3 regions of the Microbispora sp. GKU 823 genome follow, and region 2 is predicted to be linked to each of the others. Evidence: riboswitches for the same ligand, from Rfam matches in the RefSeq annotation. Region 2 holds a riboswitch; each other region holds the start of a gene.
What was found. Region 2 has a riboswitch for cyclic di-AMP ahead of B1L11_RS35275 (C40 family peptidase). Riboswitches for the same ligand answer to the same signal wherever they lie in the genome.
Positions count from the first base shown of each region.

Region 1: another riboswitch for cyclic di-AMP. It lies ahead of B1L11_RS04700 (C40 family peptidase); the one in region 2 lies ahead of B1L11_RS35275 (C40 family peptidase).
Region 3: another riboswitch for cyclic di-AMP. It lies ahead of B1L11_RS37400 (CHAP domain-containing protein); the one in region 2 lies ahead of B1L11_RS35275 (C40 family peptidase).

Region 1 covers NZ_MWJN01000005.1:104,664-108,472, reverse strand. The annotation lists gene B1L11_RS04710 (hypothetical protein) at 1-381, shown strand, start outside; gene B1L11_RS49765 (NYN domain-containing protein) at 399-746, shown strand; gene B1L11_RS04705 (C40 family peptidase) at 896-1,858, shown strand; cyclic di-AMP (ydaO/yuaA leader) riboswitch at 2,172-2,326, shown strand; gene B1L11_RS04700 (C40 family peptidase) at 2,401-2,973, shown strand; gene B1L11_RS04695 (hypothetical protein) at 3,078-3,809, shown strand, end outside.
Region 2 covers NZ_MWJN01000099.1:6,750-10,558, reverse strand. The annotation lists gene B1L11_RS35290 (YafY family protein) at 1-167, shown strand, start outside; gene B1L11_RS35285 (alpha/beta fold hydrolase) at 214-867, opposite strand; gene B1L11_RS48945 (hypothetical protein) at 816-1,019, opposite strand; gene B1L11_RS35280 (MarR family winged helix-turn-helix transcriptional regulator) at 1,081-1,497, shown strand; gene B1L11_RS35275 (C40 family peptidase) at 1,574-2,023, opposite strand; cyclic di-AMP (ydaO/yuaA leader) riboswitch at 2,208-2,365, opposite strand; gene B1L11_RS35270 (serine hydrolase) at 2,765-3,809, opposite strand, start outside.
Region 3 covers NZ_MWJN01000113.1:2,675-6,483, forward strand. The annotation lists gene B1L11_RS37390 (PHB depolymerase family esterase) at 1-129, shown strand, start outside; gene B1L11_RS37395 (DUF305 domain-containing protein) at 275-892, shown strand; gene B1L11_RS37400 (CHAP domain-containing protein) at 955-1,734, opposite strand; cyclic di-AMP (ydaO/yuaA leader) riboswitch at 1,902-2,044, opposite strand; gene B1L11_RS37405 (dienelactone hydrolase family protein) at 2,414-3,157, shown strand; gene B1L11_RS37410 (DUF6295 family protein) at 3,169-3,456, shown strand; gene B1L11_RS37415 (GNAT family N-acetyltransferase) at 3,530-3,809, opposite strand, start outside.

The DNA.
Region 1 (3,809 bases), on a different contig from region 2:
GCGGCCGAGCTGGAGGCGGAGACGGCCGAGGCGCGGTCCAAAGCCGCGAGCGCCAACGGCGCGGCCGAGACCGAGCTGCGCCGGCTCAGGGAGCGCCTGGCGGACGCCGAGCGCCAGCTGGAGGCCAGCCGCAGGGCCGCCCGCGAGGGCCGCAGCATCGAGGACGCCCGGGGTGCGGGTGCTGCTGGACGCGCTCCAGGACGCCGCCGCCGGCCTGCGCAAGGAGCTCGGCCTGCCCACGACGATCAGCAGGCCGGCCGACTACGTGAACGCGGTGCTGCCGGGCGAGGCGGGCGTGACGGCCGTGCCCGCGCGGGCGCTGGCCAACGACGACCCCCAGCCTCCTCGACCAGCTCCTGGCCATCCCTCATCTGCATCTGATCGTCGACGGCTACAACGTGACCAAGACCGGCTATCCGTCGCTGACCCTCGCCGACCAGCGGGCCCGGCTGCTGACCGGGCTCGGCGGGCTCGCCGTGCAGACGCGGGCGGAGGTGACGTGCGTGTTCGACGGCGCCGAGCTGAACGGGCCCGTCCAGGTGTCCGCGCCGCGCGGGGTGCGGGTGATGTTCAGCGCGCCCGGGGAGATCGCCGACGACCTCATCCGCACGCTGGTGCGCGCGGAGCCGCCGGGGCGGGCCATCGCGGTGGTCTCCTCCGACCGGGAGGTGGCCGAGTCGGTGCGCCGCATGGGCGCCCGGCCGGTGCCCTCGCTCCTACTGCTGCGCCGTCTCGGGCGCGGCTGAGGCGCCGTACGCGCGCTCCGGCCCGGCGTCGTCACCGTACGTGATGACTGCCGCGAATACCTGCGAATAGGTTGAAGCATCAAGATCGCCTAGATAGAGTCGCGCCGCAGGTTTCGTTGATCTAAGAGGTTGATCCTCAAGGGGGCTCAGTGCGAGGGCGTGTGCCGGTGGCCGCCGGTCTGGCCGCCGTGGTCCTGCTGACGCCGGTGACGGGCGCGCAGGCGGATCCGAAGCCCACAGTCGCGCAGGCCAAGGCGAAGTTGAACAAGCTCAACGAGCAGGCCGACAAGCTCGTGGACCGCTACAACGCGGCCAACGAGAAGTGGAAGAAGGCGAGGCAGAAGTACCTCGCGATCAACGACGACTACAAGAAGCAGAACGTCCGGGTCGAGGCGCTCCGCTCCGGGCTGGTCTCGATGGCCGTCAGCAGCTACCAGGTCGGCGAGATGGGGTCGTGGGGCGGCGTCTTCTACAGCGCCGACCCCGATGCCATGCTCAGCGGCCTCGCCACGCTCAACCACATGTCGGCCGAGCGGGCCGGGCGGCTCAGGGAGTACGAGGGCGCGATCAAGGACCTCAAGGACCGCCGCGACCAGAGCAAGGTGGTGTACCAGGAGGCCGCCGACGTCAAGAGCGAGCTCGCCGACGAGAAGGAGAAGGTCGACAAGCTCGTCAGGGAGCAGATGAAGCTGCTGCGCTCGCTCGGGACGTACAACCCCGGCAACCCCAACAGCGCCGGCATCGTCTACACCGGGCCGGCGTCCGGCAACGCGCTGGCGGCCCTCCAGTTCGCCTACAAGCAGGTCGGCAAGCCGTACCGCTACGGGGGCACGGGACCGGACGCCTGGGACTGTTCCGGGCTCGTGCAGGCCGCGTGGGCGGCTGCGGGCGTGACGCTGCCCCGGACCAGCTACGAGCAGTGGGCCTGGGGTGCGAGCCGCAGGGTCTCGCTGGACGAGCTCCAGCCGGGCGACCTGCTCTGGCACGCCGGGTACGGGCACGTCGGCATCTACGCCGGCGACGGCAAGGTCGTCCACGCGCCGCAGACCGGCGATGTTGTGAAGATTGTCACACTCGCCGAGTATCACGCCATCGGAGCTGTCCGCCCCTGAGGGCCCGGCCTTCTATGTGAACTTCTGTGCCTTTTGTGACTCATGTGACCCGGTTTACCCGTTGATGCCGAGATTGTGAGCAGAGTCACACTTAGCCTTTCGCGATGCGGGTAAGCTGCGGTTTCTTCTTCGCCGCCTCTGTTATCCGATCTTTATCCGGCGGGAGGGCTTTGCCGAACGCGGCGAGTCCTCGGTAGCTTCTGGGCCGCGGCGAGCACGCCTCGCCGCGGCGCACCCGGTCCGGCCGGCCGTCGCGCAGTCATCCACCGTCACCGGCGCTCTCCATCACCCTCCCCCTCGCGGGATCCCTCAGCGCCGGTGGCTGCCGAGTCCGTGCAGTCAGGAGGCACGGAGCCGGGGAACCATCGACCTTCACGCGAAGGTCCGGGGTGAATCGGCGCATCGCGCGCCGTAGGGCGACTTCCCCGCCCGAACCCGTCAGCTAACCCGGTAGGCGTGAGCGGAAGACCCGAGGAGAGATCCTGTCTACCACCCCCTCTAGCCTGTCCCGTCTTGCCCGAATTGCCCTTGGTGGTGCTGCTTTGACGGCATCCGTCGGGGTCGCCGGTGCGCATCCGGCGGCGGCGGACACGGTGACGGTCACGGTCGTCAAGACGGCCCCAGCCACGAAGACGGCCACGAAGACGGCCACGGCGAAGAGCGCGAACACCGCCGCCCGCAGGGCCGCCGCGAAGAAGCAGCAGACCAAGAAGCGCGCCGCCAAGCGGAAGGTCACCAGGGTCGCGCTCCAGCGGGCCAAGGCCCAGCGTGCGGTGAAGGTGGCCGAGAAGCAGATCGGCGACCCCTACCGCTACGGAGCCACGGGACCGGGCGCGTTCGACTGCTCGGGCCTGGTCCAGTACGCCTGGCGCAAGGCGGGCGTACGGCTGCCGCGCACGACGTGGTCCATCCGCAGCGCGGTCAGGAAGAAGGTGTCCTGGGGGAACTTCAAGCCCGGTGACCTGATCTTCACCAGCGGCGGCGGCCACGTCGGCATGTACGTCGGCCACGGCAAGATGATCCACGCTCCGCACAGCGGCACGCGGGTGCGGATCGACAAGCTGGACGCCTACAGGAGGAGCACCTTCGTGGGTGCCGTCCGCCCGGGCGTCTGACGGGCACCGGTCACCAGCCCCCTCGACCGGCGCCGTCCCTACGGCCCCGTCCACCTCGCCGAGGTGGACGGGGCCGGTGGCGTGTGCTGGCTACCATGCACGGCGTGACTGCCACGAGCGGTGTGCCCGGAGGCGTGCCCGGCGTACGCCCCGAGGCCGGCCGGCGCCACCCCGAAGCTCCGCCTCATCGGGTCCGTCCCCGTGCGACCACGGCCGTGGCCGTCGCGCTGGCCGTGCTGCTCGCCGGGCCCGCCGCCGCGGCCCCGCCCGACCCGCTGCTCGCCCTGCGGCTGGCTGCCCGGGCCGCCGTGCGGGAGCACCCGGGCATGTGGACCGGCGCCTCCGTCGCCCGCGGCGAGCGCGCCGTCGTCGTCGGGTCGCCCCGGCCGCTGGTCGCCGAGATCGCCGCGCTGGCCGATCGCGCGGGCCGCACGGTGAGGAGGATCTGGGGCGGGTACGGCGGCGCGGTGGTCCTCGTGCCGCGCACCGAGGAGCAGGCCGCCGTGCTGGCCGCGCCGGCGAACGTGGACGGCCTGGCGGCCGTCGCCACCGGCGGCCGCGTGATCGTGCAGCCGGCCGCGTTCGCCCGCCTGTCCGCGACCGGCCGTCTGGTCGTGGTGACCCATGAGCTGACGCACGTCGCGACCGCCGGTCGCCGCGCGGTCCCGATGTGGCTCATGGAGGGCTTCGCCGATTACGTGGGCTATCTGGACAGCGGGCTGCCGGTCCGTGCGGTCGCCGCCGAGCTGGCCGCCGACGTGGCGGCAGGGAGGGCGGCGCTGAACGCCCTGCCGGGGCCCGCCGACTTCGCCGCCAGGCCCGCCCAGGCGTACGAG
Region 2 (3,809 bases):
TCGAGGTGCGGGCGGAGCGGCTCGACTGGTTGCCCCCGGTGCTCGCGTCGCTCGACCGGCCGTTCGTCATCGAGCGTCCGGACGAGCTCCGCGGCCTCGTCGTCGCGCTCGCGGACCGGCTCGCGGCCTCCGCCCGCAGGGTTCCGCCCGCGCCGGGCACGGTCTGAGGCGCAGCGCTCCCTGTCGGCAGTGCCCTTCAAGGCGCGATCGCCACTACTCGCCGGTGCCCGCCGCGATCGCCGGGGAACCGGGCACGGCTGCGTGCAGATAGTGGTCGATCGCGGTGAAGGTGGCTGCCGGCTGTTCGATGTGCGGCAGGTGTCCGGCCTCCGGGATCACCTCCAGCCGGCCGCTCCCGAAGGCGTCGGCGTAGGCGGCGCCGTAGGCGGGCGTGACGATCCGGTCGCTCTCTCCCCACAGCAGGAGAGCGGGGACGTCGACGTGCCTCAACCGGCGGAGCAGTTTGGGGTCGTGCATGTAGGGGTCGCCCGCCAGCGTGCGCATGGTGGCCATGTCGGCCGCCCGGCGTGCGAGTTGGTCGGCGGGGACATCGGCCGGATCGACGTAGAACCGCTGCGAGTCGTGCCAGGCGTACTCGGCGACGCCGCGGGCGTCGAGGGAGAAGAAGTCGCGGATCGGCTCGCCGGGGACGTGCACGCCGACGGCGTCGATCAGCACCAGGCCGGTGATGATCCCCGCGGTGTCGCGTACGGCCATCTCGGCGGCGATCCAGCCGCCGAGGGAGGAGCCGACGACGAGGACGTCGCGCAGTCCGAGCCGATGCAGGCAGTGCAGGTAGGCCAGGGCGAGGTCGTCTATGCCGGTGAGCCATGGAGGGCGGGGCGTGCCGTCCCAGCCGGGGTGCACAGGCGTGATGGCGTGTGTCGTCCGATGAAGGTGCCGGGCGAGCCGGCGACCGTGGCGGGGCCGCCGCCGCCGTGCAGGATCAGGGCCGGTCGGCCGGTTCCGGCCTCCGACACGGTGAGGGACAGGTCGTCGTAGAGCGAGATCGTGGTCATGGGCACAGCATAACTAAACATGTTTATTTAAACTAGCTTAGTATCGTACTAAGCTTGTACCGTGCACGGCGATCTGCAAGAACTCGGACGAGCCGTCAAACAGGCTCAGTATCGGCAGCACCGGGCCCTGGAGAGCGGGCTGTCGGCGATCGGCGCGACGCTGGCCCAGTGGGACGCCCTCCGGGCGATCAGCCGCTCTCCCGGGGCGTCGGCCCGGGAACTGGCCGCGGCCACCTTCCAGACCGAGCAGGCCTTCGGGACCCTCGCCGGTCGGCTGGTCGCCCAGGGATGGATCGAGCGCCGGCCCGGGCGCGGCCGGCGCATCGAGCACCATCTCACCCCTTCCGGCGAGCAGGTCCTGCAAACCGGGCACAAGGTCGCCGACGAGGTGCTCGCCAGGTGCTACACCGCCTTGTCGGACACGGACCGCGGGACCCTGCTGGTCCTGCTCCGACGCCTCATCGCGGACGGCGCGTAGTTCGATCGGCGAGATGCCCCGGGCGGCGGCGTGCGCCGGGGACATCTCCGCCGAGGATTTCTCCGTGGCCCCGCTGTCAGACCCCGGGGCGTACGGCGGTGAGGAAGCTGCTCCTCCAGTAACCGTTGAGCTTGTCGACGCTGACCACCGCGCCGCTGTGCGGGGCGCTGATCACCTTCTTGTGCCCGATGTACATGCCCACGTGGCCGCCGCCGCTGGTGAAGATGAGGTCGCCGGGCTTGAGGTGCGCCAGGGAGACCCTCTTCTTGACGGCATCGAGCATCGACCATGTCGTGCGCGGGAGCTTGACGCCGGCCTTGCGCCAGGCGAACTGGACGAGCCCGGAGCAGTCGAACGCCCGTGGGCCCGTCGCGCCCCATACGTACGGATCGCCGAGGTGCTTCTTCGCCACCTTGATGGCGTGCTCGGCCTTCTCCTGCTGGAGGGCCGACTTGGTGACCTTCGTGTTCGCGGAGTCGTCCGCCGTGGACGCCGCGGGGACCTCGCCGTTGTCCGGGGTGGTCACCGTAGCGGGGGGCTCGGGTGGGATGACCGTCGAGGCCGCCGGTGGGGCTGCCACCGCCCCCGACGCGGCGGCCGCGGGGAGCGCGCTCAAGGCTCCTGCGGAGGCGGTGAGTGCCGCGCTACTGATCGTGACGCAGGCAATGCGGAGCAGAGTGGTGGAGTTGGTAGACAGGGGATCTCTCCCTAGGGTCTTCCGCTTGTGCCTACCGGGTTAGCTGACGGATTCGGGCGGGGAAGTCGCCCTACGGCGCTGACGCGCCGATTCACCCCAGACCTTCGTCGAAGGTCGATTGGTTCCCCGGCTCCGGGCCTCCTTGCTGCACGGATTCGGCATCACCGCCGCCCAGGGGGGCGGAGAGGACGTGGCGACGGTGACAGTGGATGGTCGTTTTCGAACACGGGCCGGCCGGGTTCGTAACGGCGGCGTCACGTGGACCCCGTCGTAGGGCAAGGAAACTACCAACTTGCCCCATGTAGTCGCAAAGGCCCCAAAAAGGTAAGGATCACGTAAAAAGGATCAAAAGCGCATAACCGCAGGTCACGGGATGTCCATAGGCTGATGTATGTGACGCTCGTCACATGCGTTACGCGTCTTCCGGGCCGTCAACGCACGCACATACAGCCCGCGAACGGCTCGCGGGGACTGAGTCGTGCGCGGTGAGGTCATCGCCGCTCTGCACCAGTTGGTATTACTCCCCGATCCCGGCCGTCGAGCGCCCCGGCTCCCGTGGCGGTGGTCCCTCTACGGCTTCACGAGGGCCGTGGTCACCACTTCGGCGGCTTCGGCAGGCCCGTATCGGTCTCTCGGGACATTCCGTCCGAGCCGTACGACGACCGTGTCCGAGCCGGGATCGACCTGGATGACCTGACCACCGAAACCCAGTGCCCAGTACATGTCGTGAGGTGCGCCCTCGACCAGGCGCCGGCGTGGCGCGGCGGAACTCCGCTCTCTCGTGCTGGGCTTCAGCGGGTCGACGACGGGACCGCGGGCGTTCACCCACCACAGGTAGCCGTACGCGGCGTTCAACTTCTGCGACGGCCGGCCGGTCGCCGCCTCGACCCACCGCCGGGGGACGATCTGCTTCCCCTGCCAGTTTCCTTCCCGTAGGAAGAGATAGCCGAAGCGGGCCATGTCCTCGCAGGTGGAGTTCAGGCCGGAGAACATGTTGGTGTTGCCGGCTCCATCAAGGGTCATCCTCGAGCGGCTCATGCCGAGGGGGCCGAAAAGCCTCTCCTGCGCGTACGCCGCAGGACTCTGCCCGGTCGCCTTCGTGAGCACGGCATCGAGCGTCTGGATGGCGGAGTTGTTGTATGCCCAGACGTCCCCGGGGGCCGCGTCCTGGGCGAGACCGACGGCGAAGCCCGTGCGATCGGCGGCCCGGACGAGGCGGCGGTAGTCGGTGTCGAAATCCCAGTGCCGGCCGGAGACGTTGCTCAGGATGTCCTTGATCGTGACGTCTGCCGAGGGGGTGCCGGCCCACTCGGGGACGTACTCAGACACCTTGTCATCGATGGAAAGCCTGCCCTCCGCTTCGGCGATGCCGACCAGGGTGCCGGCGTAGGACTTGGTCGCGGAGAAAACCTCCTGGCTGGTGGTCGTGTCGGCGTCGTTCCAGTACCAGTCGGCCACGAGTCGCCCGTGCCGGATCACGACCAGGCAGTTCGCGCCTCTCCTCCCGGCATCGAGAGCGATCTTCTCCAACCCGGCGCGGTCGAAACCGGCGTCATCCGGGCTGATGCGACGCCATTCCGCTCCCGGATAGGCGGTCGTGGCGGGACGGAGGGCG
Region 3 (3,809 bases), on a different contig from region 2:
TACCAGTCCGGCGGCTACACCTACGCGAAGGGCTCGAACGACGCGATGGGCCTGTGGAACACCTTCACCACGCACGCGCTGCGCCAGACCGGCCCGGACTACTGGGTGCTCGCCGACGGCCAGTGCTGACCGGCCCCGCTCAGATCACGTTCAGGGCTGACGGGAAGGTTCCGCGGGACGGGGTACGACAAGCCGACGGGGCGGCGGCTGCCCGGGGATGGTCGCCGCCATCGGCACTGCGGGCAGGGCGGCGGGACCGAGGAGGTGTTGGCCGATGAGGGGACGTGTTCTGCCGGTGGCCCTGCTGACGGCCGATCTGCTGGTCGGCGTGGCCGGCGCGTACGGCTCCGCCGCCTGGGCCGGGACGGCTTCTTCGCCGCCCGCGCTCACCGCGTTCACCGCGCTGGCCGGGCCTGCCGCTACGACGCCGGCGGCCGACCACAACGACCAGGACGTCATGTTCGCCCGGATGATGATCCCGCATCATCGTCAGGCGGTGGAGATGGGGAGGCTGGCCGAGGGCCGCGCGGCGGATCCCCGGGTCGCGCGGCTCGCCCGGCGGATCGAGGCCGCGCAGGCTCCCGAGATCCGGACGATGAGCGGCTGGCTCACGGCCTGGGGCGAGCCGGCGCCCGGCGGGAGCCCCGGGCCGGCGCACCACGCCATGCCCGGAATGATGTCCCCCGAGGACATGCGGCGTCTCGAACGGCTGTCAGGACGCGCCTTCGACCGGGCCTTCCTCACGATGATGATCCGGCACCACGAAGGCGCCGTCGCCATGGCGCGCGACGAACTGCGCACCGGGGTCTACGAGCCGGCCCGGCGGATGGCGGCGTCCATCGTCTCCAGCCAGTCGGCCGAGATCAGGGAGATGAAGAGCCTCCTGGGATGAGGCCGCCGCGATGGCCGGAGCCGGCAACGCGACACCCGCAGATCCGGGAAGGCGGCGGGAGGTCACCCACGCTTGCGGTGCCGTCCGCCGGACGTCGCCGCCGCGGCCTTGAACCGCAGTCCGGTCACGGCGGTGGAGACCACCGCGAACAGCAGACCGGCCGGCAGGACGGCGTCGCCGGGCGACCACACGAGGTCGAGCGACTGCCCCTGGGTGGCCGCCATGTTCCTGGTGGTGGGCCCCGCGCCCTGAACGCTCGCATGCACGGCCGCCACGGGCTGGATCGTCACCGGCGCCTTCGGCGTCACCTTGACCTTGCGCGGCAGGCCGTACCCGACGATCTTGCTTTTGTCGCGCACCTTGCGCTTGAGCCACACGCCGTCGACGTTGCCCTCGATCGTGTGGACCTTCCCGCCGACGACCTTCTCGACGATGCCGACGTGGTCGATGTCGCGGATCTTCTTCGACCCCGACCAGGCGAAGAAGACCACGGCGCCCGGCTCGGGCTTGCCGCTCCAGGCGTGGTGCTCCTTGAACCACTTGGCGTGCCGCGTGGTCAGCGCGAACTCGCCGACGTGGTCCTGCACCCCGGCCCGGTCCGCCGCCCAGGAGACGAACATGTCGCACCAGGGAGCGGTCGTGAAATCGGGGTCCTTGGCGACGTTGTCGGCGTACCACTTGCCGAACTTCGTGTGTTTTCCGGCTCGTTCGCGGTAGCCCAGTTCGGGGCGGACGGCGTCGAGCAGCTGTCGAGCAATCGGATCGGTGGAAATCGGAGGCTCCTCATGGCGCGCTTCGAGACATGACGAACCGGCCCGCGGGGCGTGACGGCATGACGGCATGACCGGCCGGGGACACGGCCGCGGCGGGGCGGAATCAGAAACGGGAGATGTGGCAGCCCGTCACGGGCGCGCCATCACCCCGGAAGCCTGGAGACGTTCCAGGGCGGGCATGTGGTCCGGCGACGCGACGCGGACCGGGTGGGCAGGTGGAGCCGACACTCCACGCGCTCTCCTCTCCTTGGCCGCCTACCGGGTTAGCTGACGGGTTCGGGCCAGGAGTAGCCCTACCGGATGGTCCGGATTCACCCCAAGAGACGTGGGTCCCCGGTTCCCGGGATCGATGACTTCCGGGATTCGGCGGTCGCCGGTCGTCCTCGGGTTGAGGACCGCACACCGGCGAGACATCGGGAAGCTTAGTAGATAACAAGTGTGACACGACCAAAAACCCGGCAAAGGGCATCATTCTGGTCGCAGCCGTTCCGTGCTTCCGCAGGTCCTCACGGTCGCGGGCCGCCCGCGGTGAGATACGCCACACAGCGTCGTACGGCACATGCGCCCACACACTCGGCAAGGGGTCAGAGGCGGCAAGGATGCCGCTGTTGAACACCCCGCCCGCGATGACGGCGACGCCGCGCCGCTCGCCGGCCGCGGCACTGCCGTATTCATCGGATCATTACCGGGCGGCTAGCTTAGTTAGCCAAGCTAACTGCTGGTCGCCACAGGGAAAAGGGACTTTCTTATGACGGACGCGATGTGGGCCGGTACGGTCGCCGTGACCGGGCACGAAGGGGCCGAACTCGAAGCGTACGCGGCCCGGCCGCTCGGCTCCGGCCCCTACGGCGGGGTCGTGGTCATCCACCACCTGCCCGGCTACGACGAGGCCACCAAGGAGATCGTCCGCAGGTTCGCCGCGCACGGCTACGCGGCGATCTGCCCCAACCTGTACTCCCGGGAGGGCGCCGGGGTCAGCCCGGACGACCAGGCCGCCGCGGCCCGGGCCAAGGGGGGCGTCCCCGACGAGCAGCTCGTCGGGGACGTCGCCGGCGCCGCGGCGTACCTCAAGGGCCTGGAGCACGCCAACGGCAAGATCGGAGTGATCGGCTACTGCTCGGGTGGGCGGCAGACGTTCCTGGCCGCCTGCTCGCTCCGGATCGACGCGGCCGTCGACTGTTACGGGGCCTTCGTGGTCACCGCGCCGCCCGCCGAATCCCCGCTCAAGGCCGAACCGCTGATCTCCCGGGCCGGCGACCTGTCCTGCCCGCTGCTCGGGCTCTTCGGCGCGGACGACAGGTTCCCCTCGCCGGACGAGGTGGCAGTGCTCTCCGCGGAGCTGGACAAACTCGGCAAGGAACACGAGTTCCACGTCTTCCCCGACGCCGGGCACGGGTTCTTCTCCGTGGACCGCCCCGCGTACCGGCCCGCCGCCGCGGTGGAGGGCTGGAAGAAGGTCTTCGGTTTCTTCAGCCGCCACCTCGCCGCCTGAGGAGAACAGGGATGTGCACCTATCTCACCGAGAAGATCCGGATCGACGGCGCCGCCAAGGGGGCGTCGGGCTGGTTCACGGTCACCGACGGCATGGTCTACGTCGACCATCCTTACCACGCGTGCCAGGAGCACACGGTGAACATCGACCTCACCAACCCGGCCGAGGGCCCGTCGGCCCGGGTCGCGATCGAGCTCACCGAGGAGGCGGCGCTCGCCCTGGTCGAGGCCATCCACAAGGCCCTGGCCGCGGCGCCGCCCGGGCTCGCGTCGGCCACCCGCCGGTCCCTTCCCGCCTGATCCCGCCTCGTCGCCGCCGCGCGGCGCCGCCCAGGGTGAGGGCAGGGCGCGGACGGCCGGCGGTCCGCGGTCGTCAGGCTTCGAGCGACATGTACAGGCGAGTGCCCCCTGGCCGGAAGCCCACGCGTTCGTAGACCCGGCGCGATCCCTCGCCGCCGTACTCCAGCCACACCGACCGTGCTCCCCTGGCGAGCATCGTCTCGGCGAGCGTGGCGGTGACCGCGGCGGCGATGCCCCGTCCGCGGAAGCCGGGGCGGGTGCCGACCCCGGCGAGTTCCGACGTCTCCACGGCCGGAGCGGAGCACATGGCCGCCCCGGCGCAGCCGCCGCCGGGCGCCCGGACGAACCGGACC